Regions from separate parts of the Kitasatospora sp. NPDC004799 genome, predicted to be linked through region 1. Evidence: riboswitches for the same ligand, from Rfam matches in the RefSeq annotation. Region 1 holds a riboswitch; each other region holds the start of a gene.

Region 1 (4,437 bases):
TCGAGTTCGGCGGCGAGGTCCTCGGCGATGCCGACGTGCTGGTCGGCGATCAGCATGCCGGCGGTGCCGGCCGCGGCGAACCTGCGGGCGAGGCCCGCGCCCGACCCGCCGTCGAGGACCGCGACGACGACGACTGACCCGCTGACCCGCATGGTCTGCTCCTCCCTGTGGACGACACCGCACCGGCGCCCACGCGTACTGCGGAGGATCGTAGGCACGTCCTGACCCCCCGCAACAGGGATTACCCCTCAGGTGACCAGACTCACGCCCGCCCCGTGGCCAGGAGTCGGCCAAGCGCCGGCCAAGAGCCGTCCACGGCCCGGCCATCGACCGGTCGTCGTCCGGCCACCGGCCGGCCACCTGACCGCCCACGGCCCGGCCGCCGGCCGTCGGCGCACCGGACCCGGCCCGCCGGAGGGAGGGCGGGCCCGCCGCACCGGATACCGTCGGTCCATGCCAGCTCAGCCCGACCCCGCCCGCCCCGCCGCGCCCTCCGACGCCCCCGCCCCGGAGCTGTTCACCTGGGAGTTCGCCGCCGACCCGTACCCCGCCTACGCCTGGCTGCGCGAGCACGCCCCGGTGCACCGCACCACGCTGCCGAGCGGCGTCGAGGCCTGGCTGGTGACCCGGTACGCGGACGCCCGGCAGGCGCTCGCGGACAGCCGGCTGTCGAAGAACCCGGCGCACCACAGCGAGCAGGCGCACCGCACCGGCCGGGTGGGCATCCCGGGGGAGCGGCAGGCGGACCTGATGACCCACCTGCTGAACATCGACCCGCCGGACCACACCCGGCTGCGCCGGCTGGTGTCGAAGGCGTTCACCCCGCGCCGGGTGGCCGAGTTCGAGCCGCGGGTGCAGCAGCTCACCGACCGGCTGATCGACGGCTTCGCGCAGCGCGGTTCGGCGGACCTGATCCACGAGTTCGCCTTCCCGCTCCCGATCTACGCGATCTGCGACCTGCTCGGGGTGCCGTCCGAGGACCAGGACGACTTCCGCGACTGGGCCGGGATGATGCTGCGACACACGAAGCCGGGACACGGCGGCGGCCAACGCGGCGGCGTGGGGCGGGCGGTGAAGCGGATGCGGGCGTACCTGCTGGAGCTGATCCACCGCAAGCGCGCGGACCTCGGGGACGACCTGATCTCGGGCCTGATCCGGGCCAGTGACCACGGCGAGCACCTGACCGAGAACGAGGCCGCGGCGATGGCCTTCATCCTCCTGTTCGCCGGCTTCGAGACGACGGTGAACCTGATCGGCAACGGCACGTACGCGCTGCTGCGCAACCCCGGGCAGCGGGCGCTGCTGCAGGAGTCGGTGGCGCGCGGGGAGAGCGCGCTGCTGGAGACCGGGATCGAGGAACTCCTGCGCTACGACGGGCCGGTGGAGCTGGCGACCTGGCGGTTCGCGACCCGTCCGCTGACCATCGGCGGGGTGGACATCCCGGTCGGCGACCCGGTGCTGGTGGTGCTGGCCGCGGCGGACCGCGACCCGGCCCGGTTCGCCGCCGAGAACACCCTGGACCTGGCCCGGAAGGACAACCCCCACCTGGGCTTCGGGCACGGCATCCACTACTGCATCGGCGCGCCGCTCGCCCGGCTGGAGGGGCGCGCCGCGCTGGCCACGCTGCTCTCGCGGCTGCCCGATCTGCGGCTCGCGGAAAGCCCGGAGAACCTGCGCTGGCGCGGTGGTCTGATCATGCGTGGCCTGCGCGAACTCCCGGTGGAATTCAGCCCGGAGAGCCGCTCCCCGCACGCCCCTCCGCAGGCCCCGACACGCTGACGAGGAGTCGCCGACCGCCCTCCGGCGGGGTGTGAACGACCATCAATCCGGACATATCGCCGCCGTTGGTAGGCGATCGGACACGGGCCGTAATTGTCGTGTGATATCGATGATATGAGCTTGTGATTGCTCTGATGATCTGTCTACTCTCCCTGGAGTCCGCAGCTGCGGACCCCGTGCGCGGAACGCCGAATCCTGCCCGCCGCGCCACGGGAAACCGACCAGAACCCTGGGCAGGGGCGGGGGAACCAGGTTTGTTGCCGTCTCCCACGGCTTGGGGTGAAGCCGCCCGAGCGGAATCGTCTCCGCGTACGGCGGCCGGGCCACCTCCCGGTCCGAACCCGACAGCTCACCTCGCAGGCGTGCGGAGAGGGACCTCTTCATGCTGTTCGTTGGAACTGGCCGTCACCGTCGTCGCACCCAGGCCGAGAAGGCCATCGCCGTCGCCGGTGTGGCCGGCGTCGGACTCGCGATGCCGCTCCTCACCGCCGCCGGCGCCTCCGCCGCCCCGGCCTCCACCTGGGACGCCGTCGCCCAGTGCGAGAGCGGCGGCAACTGGAGCATCAACACCGGCAACGGCTTCTACGGCGGCCTGCAGTTCACCTCCAGCACCTGGAAGGCGTACGGCGGCACCGCCTACGCGGCGCAGGCCAACCAGGCCAGCAAGGCCCAGCAGATCTCGGTCGCCGAGAAGGTCCTGGCCTCGCAGGGCCCGGGCGCCTGGCCGGTCTGCTCCCAGAAGGCCGGCCTGACCAAGGGCGGCGCCCCGGCCGTGGTCGACACCTCCTCGGACACCAAGCCGCAGTCCGCCCCCAAGCAGCAGGCCCCGAAGCAGCAGGCCCCGAAGCCCGTCGCCAAGCCGGCCGAGAAGCCGGTCGCGAAGCAGGCCCCGCAGCCGGTCCAGCAGTACGCCCCGAAGCACGCCGCTCCCAAGCAGGCCGAGCAGCCCGCCGAGAAGCCGGTCCAGCAGTACACCCCGAAGCACGCCGCCCCGCGCGCGGCCCAGCCGGCCCAGGCCGCGCAGGCCACGGGCCACGACTACACCGTCCGCTCCGGTGACACCCTGTCGAACATCGCCGCCGCCCAGGGCGTGTCCGGCGGCTGGCAGGCGCTGTACGACGGCAACCGCGGCACGATCGGCGGCAACCCGGACCTGATCATGCCCGGCCAGGTGCTGAACCTCGGCTGAGCCGACGCACTCGACTTCGGGAGCCCCTGGTCTCCCGCCGCGCGAAGGGGGCCGGCCCTACCGGCCCCCTTCGTCCGCATTCGCCCGCTCCGGGGGGACGAGCTGGGACAAGCAGGTGAACTACCGGTGGGTAGGGCGGCCACACGCTGAGACGGAACCGAGGCGGACGTGGCCCCGGGAGCCCGGGCGGTTAGGCTCTGGTCGTAACGACTCCGCAATCGTCCTGCTGACAGCACCCCGTCAGACCGGACCCTGCTTCCGCAAGGAGATGCCTCGTGCCGTCCATCGATGTCGTCGTAGCCCGTGAGATCCTCGACTCGCGCGGCAACCCCACGGTCGAGGTCGAGGTCGGCCTCGACGACGGCAGCACGGGTCGTGCCGCTGTCCCGTCGGGTGCCTCCACCGGCGCCTTCGAGGCGCTGGAGCTGCGCGACGGCGACAAGAACCGCTACTTCGGCAAGGGCGTCGAGAAGGCCGTCCTCGCCGTCATCGAGCAGATCGGCCCGGAGCTCGTCGGCTACGACGCCACCGAGCAGCGCCTGATCGACCAGGCCATGCTGGACCTGGACGCCACCCCGGACAAGTCCTCGCTCGGCGCCAACGCCATCCTGGGCGTCTCGCTGGCCGTCGCGCACGCCGCCTCCGAGGCCAGCGACCTGCCGCTGTTCCGCTACCTGGGCGGCCCGAACGCGCACGTCCTGCCGGTCCCGATGATGAACATCCTCAACGGCGGGTCGCACGCGGACTCCAACGTCGACATCCAGGAGTTCATGATCGCCCCGATCGGCGCGGAGTCCTTCTCCGAGGCCGTCCGCTGGGGCGTCGAGGTCTACCACACGCTCAAGGGCGTGCTGAAGGAGCGCGGCCTGTCCACCGGTCTGGGCGACGAGGGCGGCTTCGCCCCGAACCTGGACTCCAACCGCGAGGCCCTGGACCTCATCGTCGAGGCCATCCAGAAGGCCGGCTACGTGCCCGGCCGCGACGTCGCGCTGGCCCTGGACGTCGCCTCCTCCGAGTTCTACGAGGACGGCGCCTACCAGTTCGAGGGCAAGGACCTCACCTCGGCCGAGCTCATTGAGTACTACGCCGAGCTGGTCGCCGCCTACCCGCTGGTCTCCATCGAGGACCCGCTGGACGAGTCGGACTGGGACGGCTGGAAGGCCATGACCGACAAGCTGGGCGACAAGGTCCAGCTGGTCGGCGACGACCTGTTCGTCACCAACCCGGCCCGCCTGGCCCGCGGCATCGAGACCGGCACCGCCAACGCGCTGCTGGTGAAGGTGAACCAGATCGGCTCGCTGACCGAGACCCTGGACGCCGTCGAGCTGGCCCAGCGCAACGGCTACCGCTGCATGATGTCGCACCGCTCCGGCGAGACCGAGGACGTCACCATCGCCGACCTGGCCGTCGCCACCAACTGCGGCCAGATCAAGACCGGCGCCCCGGCCCGCTCCGAGCGCGTCGCCAAG
Region 2 (4,437 bases), on a different contig from region 1:
CGCCGCCGCGCGGGGTCCGGGTGCGGTTCAGCCGGACCGGGGAGACAGCCGACGAGCTGATCCGCCGTCTGGTGCGGGCCGAGCCGCAGGGCCGTCCGGTGGTGGTGGTGTCCACCGACCGGGAGGTCGCGGAGGGCGTGCGGAAGGCGGGCGCGCGCCCCGTGGCGTCGGTGCTGCTGCTGAACCGGCTGGCCCGGCCCTGACCCGGACCGAGTGGCATGATGCCTGGTCAGGGGCTCTTTCGAAGCATTGTGCGGGTCCCGTGAAGTCAGCGTGGGGACCTGGGTTCACACCTACGGGGGAGTAGCAAAAGCGGATAGGTCTTCACTAGGGTCTGGTGTCAAACCTATTTTCCGGAATCTCATCCCATCAGGTGAGCCCGTTGGAAGAAGGAGCCGGTCCCTTGGCCTCCCACCGCCGTCCCAAGCAGCCGAGCCGCGCACGGATCTCCGTGCTCACCGCCGCCGCTGCGACCGCGGTCGCCCTCTCCGCCCAGGCGGCCGCGCACGCCGCGCCGCAGCCGAACGCCTCGGACGTCAAGGCGCAGATCGACCGGCTCCAGGAGGAGCAGGAGCAGGCGGCGGAGAAGTACAACGGCGCCAAGGAGCGGGCCGACCAGCTGCGGAAGCAGGCCGACCAGCTGCAGGACCGGGTGGCCCGCAGCCAGGAGCAGATGACCCAGCTCCAGGGCGGCCTCGCCGAGGTGGCGGGCGAGCAGTACCGCGCCGGCGGCATCGACCCGTCCGTCCAGCTGATGCTCTCCTCCGACCCCTCCGGCTACCTGGAGAAGGCCTCCACCGTCCAGCAGGCCAGCGCCAGTCAGGCCGAGGCGCTCAAGGGGCTGCTGGACCAGCAGCGCCGGCTGGACCAGGAGAAGACCGAGGCGGCCGCCGTGCTCGCCTCGCTGGACGCCACCACCAAGGACCTGAACCAGGCCAAGGCGGACGTCAACACCAAGCTGAAGGCCGCCCAGGACCTGCTGAACTCGCTGAGCGCCGCCGACCGGGCCGCGCTGCGGGCCCAGCAGGCGCAGGACGACCGCGCCTCGCGCGGCAGCGACCGGGTCGACCTCGGCAGCCTGCCGCCGGCCAGCGGTCACGCGGCCGTGGCGATGGCCAAGGCGATGAGCAAGCAGGGTTCGCCGTACGTGTGGGGCGCCACCGGGTCGACCACCTTCGACTGCTCGGGCCTGATGGTCTGGGCGTACGGGCAGGCCGGCGTCTCGCTGCCGCGCACCTCCCAGGAGCAGGGCCACTACGGCACCCGGGTGCCCTCGCTGGACCAGGCCCAGCCGGGCGACCTGGTGGTCTACGGCGCCGACATGCACCACGTCGGGATGTACATCGGCAACGGCATGGTGGTCCACGCGCCGCACACCGGTGACGTGGTGAAGGTGATGAAGGCCGACGCGATGTCGATCAACACCATCCGCCGGGTCTGACGGCCCGACACGCCCGGGGGCTGCTCCGGGGCCTGTGAAAAGCGCCACCTCCGATCCGGGGGTGGCGTTCGGCTTTCCGGCCTTTCGTGACCACATGCTGAGAACCGATCAGCCTTGCGTGCGCCAGTGGTCACCATCGGTCATTTTCACAAAGGAACTTGGGCAATCTTCCATCTTTTTTCTGACAAGGATTTGAACCGATCACGGTCCAGTTACTAGGGTCGTGCTTCGAACCACCGCACTGTCGATCGCCCAGCCAGGGTGGCGGCGGTGGTTACCGCCGAGTTCGTGAGGCAGCGGGGCAGGACGAAGCGACTGCCCGACAGGGGAGCCCAGTAACTGGGGGCGCTGCGGAGCGGAGCCGGGGAACCACGTTCCTCCGGGGTGAATCGGCGCCAGGTCGGCCGGTGGAACGGCCGTGAGGCGTCGTAGGGCATGCTTCCGGCCCGAACCCGTCAGCTCACCCGGTAGGCGGACGTAGGAAGAAGGAGCCCGCCTTCGTGGCGTCCCATCGTCGTCCCAAGCCCGCCGGCCGCGCCCGCGTCTCGATCCTGACCGGCGTCGCCGCCGCAGCCGTCGCCCTCTCCGCGCAGTCCGGCGCCCACGCCGACCCGCAGCCGACCAAGGAACAGGTCAAGGAGCAGGTCGACCAGCTCAACGAGCAGGCCGAGGTCGCGACCGAGAACTTCAACGCCGCCCAGGCCAAGCAGCAGGAGCTGGAGAAGCAGGTCTCCGGCCTGCAGGACCAGGTGGCCCGTCAGCAGGCCCAGGTCACCGAGCTCCAGGGCGGCCTGGCCGAGATCGCCGGCGAGCAGTACCGCAACGGGGGCATATCCCCGACCGTCCAGCTGATGTTCTCCTCCAGCCCGGACAGCTTCCTCAGCCAGGCCGGTGCGCTGAACCAGGCCGGCGACACCCAGAAGAACCAGCTGAAGGAGCTCCAGGAGCAGCAGCGCAAGCTGGACCAGGACCGCAACGAGGCCCAGGGCAAGCTCGCCGAGCTGGAGTCGACCACCCAGCAGCTGAAGACCTCCAAGGAGGAGGTCCAGGCCAAGCTGAAGGCGGCCCAGGACCTGCTCAACACGCTGACCGAGCAGGAGCGCCAGGCGCTGCGCCAGGCCGAGGAGAAGGCCGCGGCCGACGCCAAGGCCAAGGCCGACGCCGCCGCCCAGGCGCAGCAGCAGGCCGACCGCGCCTCGCGCGACAACAGCCGCGGCAGCCTCACCGCCCCGACCACCACCGCTCCGGTGAAGGTGTCGCCCGGCAGCTCGCGCGGTGCCGCCGCGCTGTCCGCCGCCGCCACCAAGGTCGGCAGCCCGTACGTCTGGGGCGCCACCGGCCCGAGCTCCTTCGACTGCTCCGGCCTGATGGTCTGGGCGTTCAACCAGGCCGACGTGTCGCTGCCGCGCACCTCGCAGGCGCAGGCCGGGGCCGGCACCCGGATCGGCACCGACCTCTCCCAGGCCCAGCCCGGCGACCTGCTGATCTTCTACAGCGACGCCCACCACGTCGGCATCTACGCCGGTAACGGCCAGGTGCTGCACGCCCCCAAGCCGGGCGCGAACGTGCGCTACGAGGCGGTCACCAACATGCCGCTGACCTCCATCGTGCGGGTCTGATCCCCACGCGGTCGCTTCCAGGCCCGGTCTCCCCCAGGGGAGGCCGGGCCTGCGGCTTTTCCGGGCGGTCGATCTGATGTCTGATTAGGGAGTGAATATTCGGGTTGGGAGGGGTTTGGACTCGCTTGCCCGGACTCGCTAACGTCTGCCACCGGACTCCCGCTCGACGGCCGCCCGTCCCGGTGCGGCGGCGGGGGCCCGTGCCGCAGGATTGGAGCCGCTGCCGCCATGCCCGTGCACCGCCGTTCCCAACTGCTCGCCCGGGCGCTGGTGCTGACCGCGGCCGCCGCCACCGCGCTGGGCGTGGCCGCCGGAGGGCGCGCCCAGGCCGCCCCGGGCAGCCCGGACCCGGCCGACCGTCAGGACGTCAAGACGCAGGTGGAGCAGCTGTACGACGAGGCCGAGCAGGCGTCCGAGAAGTTCAACGCGGCGCAGGAGGCCCAGCGGCGGCTCCAGGGCGAGACCACGATCATCCAGGGCGAGATCGCCCTCGCCCAGGACCAGCTCAACGAACTGCGCGGCGACCTGGCGACGGTGGCCGGGGCCGAGTACCGCGGCGGCGGGATGACCCAGACCGCCCAGCTGATCCTCTCGCCCGACCCGGAGGGCTACCTGGCCCGCGCCCGCGCCCTGGGCCAGGCCGCCACGCGCCAGCAGGAGACCCTGCACGAGCTGGTCATCCGGCAGCGCCGGCTGGACCAGCGCCGCACCGAGGCGGCCGACAAGCTCGCCGAGCTGGACCGGACCCGCCGCTCGCTCGCCGACAGCAAGCAGCAGATCCAGCAGCGGCTCGCCAAGGCGCAGAAGCTGCTGAACGGCCTGGGCGCCGCCGAACGGGCCAGGCTGACGGCCCAGGACGCCCGGGACGCCGAGCGGCGTGCCACCCGGGGCACCGACCGGCTGGACCTCGGCACCGCCCCGCCCGCCTCCGAGCGCGGGGCGGCCGCGCTGGCCGCCGCGGTGCGCATGATCGGCTCCCCGTACGTCTACGGGGCCACCGGGCCGCACGCGTTCGACTGTTCCGGTCTGATGTACTACAGCTGGCGGCAGGCCGGAGTGACCCTGCCGCGCACCTCGCAGGCCCAGGCGTACGCCGGGCAGCGGATCAGCCTGTCCGAAGCGCGACCGGGAGACCTGGTGATCTACTACCGGGACATGCACCACGTCGGCATGTACGCCGGCGGCGGCGTGATCGTGCACGCCCCCCGCCCGGGCGCCAAGGTCCGCTACGAGAGCGTCAACGCCATGCCCGTCTCCGGGGTGGTCCGGCTCTGAGCGCCCCGTCGTCCGGCCCCGCCGGCCCCTCGGAGATATCCCGCCCCTGCCGCGTCCTGTCCCGGCGGGGCGCGCTGCTGCTCGTGGCCGGCGGGCTGGCCC
Region 3 (4,437 bases), on a different contig from region 1:
ATCGCGCAGGCGAACGAGCCGGTGACGACCAGCCATTGGAACACCCGCACCGCCCAGGGCCCCAGGTGCACACCGAGCGGATCGAAGAACAGGCTGTTGCCGTCCTTGCCCGGCACCCCGCCGCTCGCCACCGCGACCGCCTGCTCGACCCCGTTGCCGGACACGATCATCCAGGACACGAAGACGTAGAGCAGCCCGACCCCGATCACCGACACCAGCGTCGCCCGCGGCACCACCCGCTTCGGGTCGCGGGACTCCTCGCCGTACATCGCGGTGGACTCGAACCCCACCCAGGACCAGAACGCGAAGAACAGGCCGAGCCCGGCCGCCGCAGCCCCCGAACTCCCCACCCCCTTCAGCGCGTTCAGCGGGTTCACGGCCTCGGTCACGATCCCGTCCGGCCCGCCGCCGGAGCACAGCACCGCCAGCGAGACCGCCCCCAGCACCCCGATCTCCAGCACCAGCGCGACCCCGAGCACCTTGGCCGTCAGGTGCAGGTCGAACCAGGCCGTCACCCCGATCACCACCGCCCCGAACAGCGCGTACCAGCCCCAGCCCAGCTCCACCCCCAGCTGCGAACGGACCAGCCCGCGCAGCGAGTACGCGAAGAAGCCGAGGGCCGAGGCCTCGGTGACGACGTACGCGAGCACCGCGAGCAGCCCCGAGGCCATCCCCACCACCCGGCCCAGCCCGTGCGAGACGTAGCCGTAGAACGCGCCGGCCGCGGTGATGTGCCGGGCCATCGCCACGTACCCGACCGAGAACACCGTCAGCACGACGGTCGCCACGATGTACGCGGCGGGCGCGCCGACACCGTTGCCCTGTCCGACGATGATCGGCAGGTTGCCGGTCATCGCGGTGATCGGGGCCGCGGTGGCGAGCGCCATGAACACCACGCCGACCAGGCCGACCGAGTCCGGCTTCAGCCGGTCGACCCCGCCCGCCCCGGACCGCTCCCGCCCGGCCCTCTCCCCCGTCGCGTCCCCGCTCCGCACCGCCATCCGGCCTCCTCGCCTCCCGGACCCGCCCGGCCGGTCCGGCCGGACGCTGACCGTCCGCCAGCATCGCGCGCCGGAGGAACCCGCGAAGCCGCCGATCGACCGGTGCGGCCGCCGAGTTGACGCGACGTTCGACCGCTCGAACGGACGAGGAAGAGCCGCACCGCGCCGGACGACCGGGAAACGAAAGCGACCGGAAAGCAGAAGCGGCCGGGAAACGAAAGCGGCCGGCCCGGCCGTACGAGGAGGTCCTCGTACGGCCGGGCCGGCCTGGGCGTGTCCCGCGCCCATGTCCACTGTGCGGCGATCACCCGGTCGAGCGGTCACCCGACATGACCATCCCGGAGGATCGATTCGCCCCGCAGCAGCGGCGGTTCCTGAAACCCTCGAGGCTCAGCGGCCCTGGGGCCGGCGGCCCGTGGGTCAGAGCGCGACGCCGTGCGCGCGCAGGTAGGTGACCGGGTTGATGTCCGAGCCGTACTCCGAGCCGTTGCGGATCTCGAAGTGCAGGTGCGGGCCGGTCACGTTGCCAGTGGCGCCGGAGAGGCCGATCTGCTGGCCGACGGTGACGGTCTGACCGATCTTCACACCGATCGAGGAGAGGTGCGCGTACTCGGCGTAGTGGCCGTCGGCGAGCTTGATCTCGACCTCGTTGCCGTAGGCACCGCCGTTGCCGGCCTTGACCACGACACCGTTGGCGACGGCGCGCAGCGGGGTGCCGGTGGCGGCGACGAAGTCCTGGCCGGTGTGGTGGCCGGAGGCCCACATCGAGCCGGCCACGCCGTAGGCGGTGCCCAGCTTCGGGTTGGCCAGCGGCGCGACGTAGCCGGAGGTGGCGGCGGCGACCGGAGTGGCGGTCACGGCGGCGGCCGGAGCGGCGACCTGCAGCTGGGTCTGGAGCTGCGCGGACGGCTTGGCGGCCTCGGTCGTCACCTGGACCTGGGCCTGCGGCTTGGCGGCCTGGGTCGCCGGAGCGGCCGGCTTGGCCGGGGCGGCGGGCTTCGCCGGAGCGGCGTCGGCGGACGGCGCGGCGGCGTGGCCCGGCAGCGCGAGCTGCTGGCCCGGGAAGATCAGGTTCGGGTCGGCGCCGACGACCGAGCGGTTCTTCTCGTACAGCGCCTGCCAGCCGCCGTCGACCTTCTGGGCGTCGGCGATCTTGGACAGGGTGTCGCCGCTGACGACGCGGTAGCTCTCCTGCGCGGCCTGGGCGGCCGACTTGGCGTCGGCGGAGCCGACGGAGGCCTGCGCGGCCGGAACGGTGTGGGCCTGGGCGGTCACCGCGGTGACCAGCGGGAGGGCGAAGGAGACACCGGTGACGGCGGTGGCGATGCCGATGCGGGCGGCGCGGGGCAGGGCGATACGACGAGCCTGAGCAGGCATGGAAGTTTCCTCTCCGACGCCTGCGAGGTGAGCTGTCGGGTTCGGGCTGGAGTTGCCCGGCCGCATGCGCGGCTTCACCCCTAGCCGGCCCTGGACACCCGCGCCCTGAGGCGCGAACTCCGGTCCGGCGACTTACCTGTGGGTCCCCCGCTCCTGCCGTACAGAGTTCGTTTCGAACCACCGGGCAGCGGCAGGACTCGGCGTTCCACCCGGCGGATCCGTCCGGACTGGCCGGGCGGTCGCTGAACTAAAACCCATCCGTTCGGGTGAAGCAATGTCGATCACCCCCAGCGCCGCCGATCCACCCCCGTTCAGTGACCCTCCGCAGGTCCGGCCATACGATGCGTACACAATCCATTCACCCCCCGCCACTGATCCACGACCCTCCGCCGAGATCGGCGACGCTGCGCACCCGGCCGCTCACCCACCGCCCACGGCCAACACACCCACCGGTGACCCTTGTCACGTGCGCCTCAGCAGCGCAGGATTCGCCCGTGGCCACCTCCGAGGCCGGCACCCTGCGCCTGGGCACCGCGCAGGGTCGCTGGGTACTAATGGCGACGGTGCTCGGCTCCAGCATGGCGATGCTCGACGGCACCGTGGTGAACGTCGCCCTGCCCCGGATCGGCGCCGACCTCGGCGCGTCCCTGGCGTCCCTGCAATGGACCCTGAACGCCTATCTGCTCACCCTGGCGGGCCTGATCCTGCTCGGCGGCGCACTCGGCGACCGGTACGGGCGGCGCAAGGTCTTCCTGATCGGCGTGGTCTGGTTCGCCGTCGCCTCCGCGGCCTGCGCCGCCGCGCCGAACATCCACGTGCTGATCGCCGCCCGCGCCGTCCAGGGCATCGGCGGCGCGCTGCTCACCCCCGGCTCGCTCGCCATGCTCCAGGCCGTCTTCCACCCTGACGACCGCTCGGCGGCGGTCGGCCTCTGGTCCGGCCTCGGCGGGGTGTCGGCCGCGGTCGGCCCCTTCCTCGGCGGCTGGCTGGTGGACGGCCCCGGCTGGCGCTGGATCTTCCTGCTGAACCTGCCGCTCGCCGCCGCGGTGATCGCCGTCACCACCCGCTCGGTGCCGGAGAGCCGGGACGAGGACGCCTCCGGCCGCTTCGACGTGCTCGGCGCCGTGCTCGCCGCCCTCGCCCTCGGCGCGATCACCTACGCGCTGACCGCGGCCGGCGAGGGCCTGTCCCCCGCCGTCTGGGTCAGTGGCGCGATCGGGCTGGTGCTCGGCGTCGCCTTCGTGGCCGTCGAACGCCGCACCCCCGAGCCGATGCTGCCGCTCGGGCTGTTCTCCTCCCGGCTGTTCACCGCGGTGAACCTGGTCACCCTGTGCGTGTACGCGGCGTTCAGCGGCGTCTTCTTCCTGCTGGTGGTGCAGCTCCAGATCGTGTCCGGGTTCTCGCCGCTGGTCTCGGGCTTCGCCCTGGTGCCGATCACCGTGCTGATGCTGACGCTGTCCGCCCGCGCCGGACGCCTCGGCAAGCGGATCGGCCCGCGCCTCCCGCTGACCTTCGGCCCGCTGCTGTGCGCCGCCGGGGTGCTGCTGATGCTGCGCGTCGGCCCGGACTCCTCGTACTGGGTGGACGTGCTGCCCGCCGTCGCGGTGATGGGCTGCGGGATGACGCTGCTGGTCGCGCCGCTCACCGCGACCGTGCTGGCGGCCGTCGAGGTCCGGCACGCGGGCATCGCCAGCGGGGTCAACAACGCCGCCGCCCGCGCGGCCGGCCTGCTCGCGGTGGCCGCCCTGCCCGCGCTGGCCGGGCTGAGCGGCGACGCCTACCGGGTGCCGGCCTCGGTCGACTCCGCCTTCCACACCGCGATGCTGATCTGCGCGGGCCTGCTCACCGCCGGCGGACTGATCGCCTTCGCCACCGTACGGGGCAACGTGCTCGCCCCCGAGGAGCAGCCGGTGGCCGAGCCGAACTGCGACTGGCCGTGCGGCACCACCACCCCGCCGCTCGACCCGGGCCACGTCCGCACGACGCCCGAGGGCCCCGCCACCGGTCCGGCGGCAGGGCCCTCGCAGAAGAGCTGACGCGACGTCAGAGGATGTCGCCC

What was found. Region 1 has a riboswitch for cyclic di-AMP ahead of ABZW03_RS20920 (transglycosylase family protein). Riboswitches for the same ligand answer to the same signal wherever they lie in the genome.
Region 2: linked by a shared signal. The riboswitch ahead of ABZW03_RS14375 (NlpC/P60 family protein) and the one ahead of ABZW03_RS20920 (transglycosylase family protein) in region 1 are both predicted to bind cyclic di-AMP.
Region 3: linked by a shared signal. The riboswitch ahead of ABZW03_RS02015 (LysM peptidoglycan-binding domain-containing M23 family metallopeptidase) and the one ahead of ABZW03_RS20920 (transglycosylase family protein) in region 1 are both predicted to bind cyclic di-AMP.

Annotation. Positions count from the first base shown of each region.
Region 1 is NZ_JBEXJK010000161.1:6,178-10,614, forward strand. It holds gene ABZW03_RS20910 (SDR family NAD(P)-dependent oxidoreductase) at 1-152, opposite strand, end outside; gene ABZW03_RS20915 (cytochrome P450) at 454-1,779, shown strand; cyclic di-AMP (ydaO/yuaA leader) riboswitch at 1,989-2,156, shown strand; gene ABZW03_RS20920 (transglycosylase family protein) at 2,162-2,968, shown strand; gene eno (phosphopyruvate hydratase) at 3,244-4,437, shown strand, end outside.
Region 2 is NZ_JBEXJK010000089.1:20,155-24,591, forward strand. It holds gene ABZW03_RS14365 (NYN domain-containing protein) at 1-203, shown strand, start outside; gene ABZW03_RS14370 (NlpC/P60 family protein) at 404-1,441, shown strand; cyclic di-AMP (ydaO/yuaA leader) riboswitch at 1,778-1,931, shown strand; gene ABZW03_RS14375 (NlpC/P60 family protein) at 1,942-3,060, shown strand; gene ABZW03_RS14380 (NlpC/P60 family protein) at 3,289-4,335, shown strand.
Region 3 is NZ_JBEXJK010000007.1:36,795-41,231, reverse strand. It holds gene ABZW03_RS02020 (APC family permease) at 1-887, opposite strand, end outside; gene ABZW03_RS02015 (LysM peptidoglycan-binding domain-containing M23 family metallopeptidase) at 1,422-2,378, opposite strand; cyclic di-AMP (ydaO/yuaA leader) riboswitch at 2,381-2,591, opposite strand; gene ABZW03_RS02010 (MFS transporter) at 2,933-4,414, shown strand; gene purB (adenylosuccinate lyase) at 4,422-4,437, opposite strand, start outside.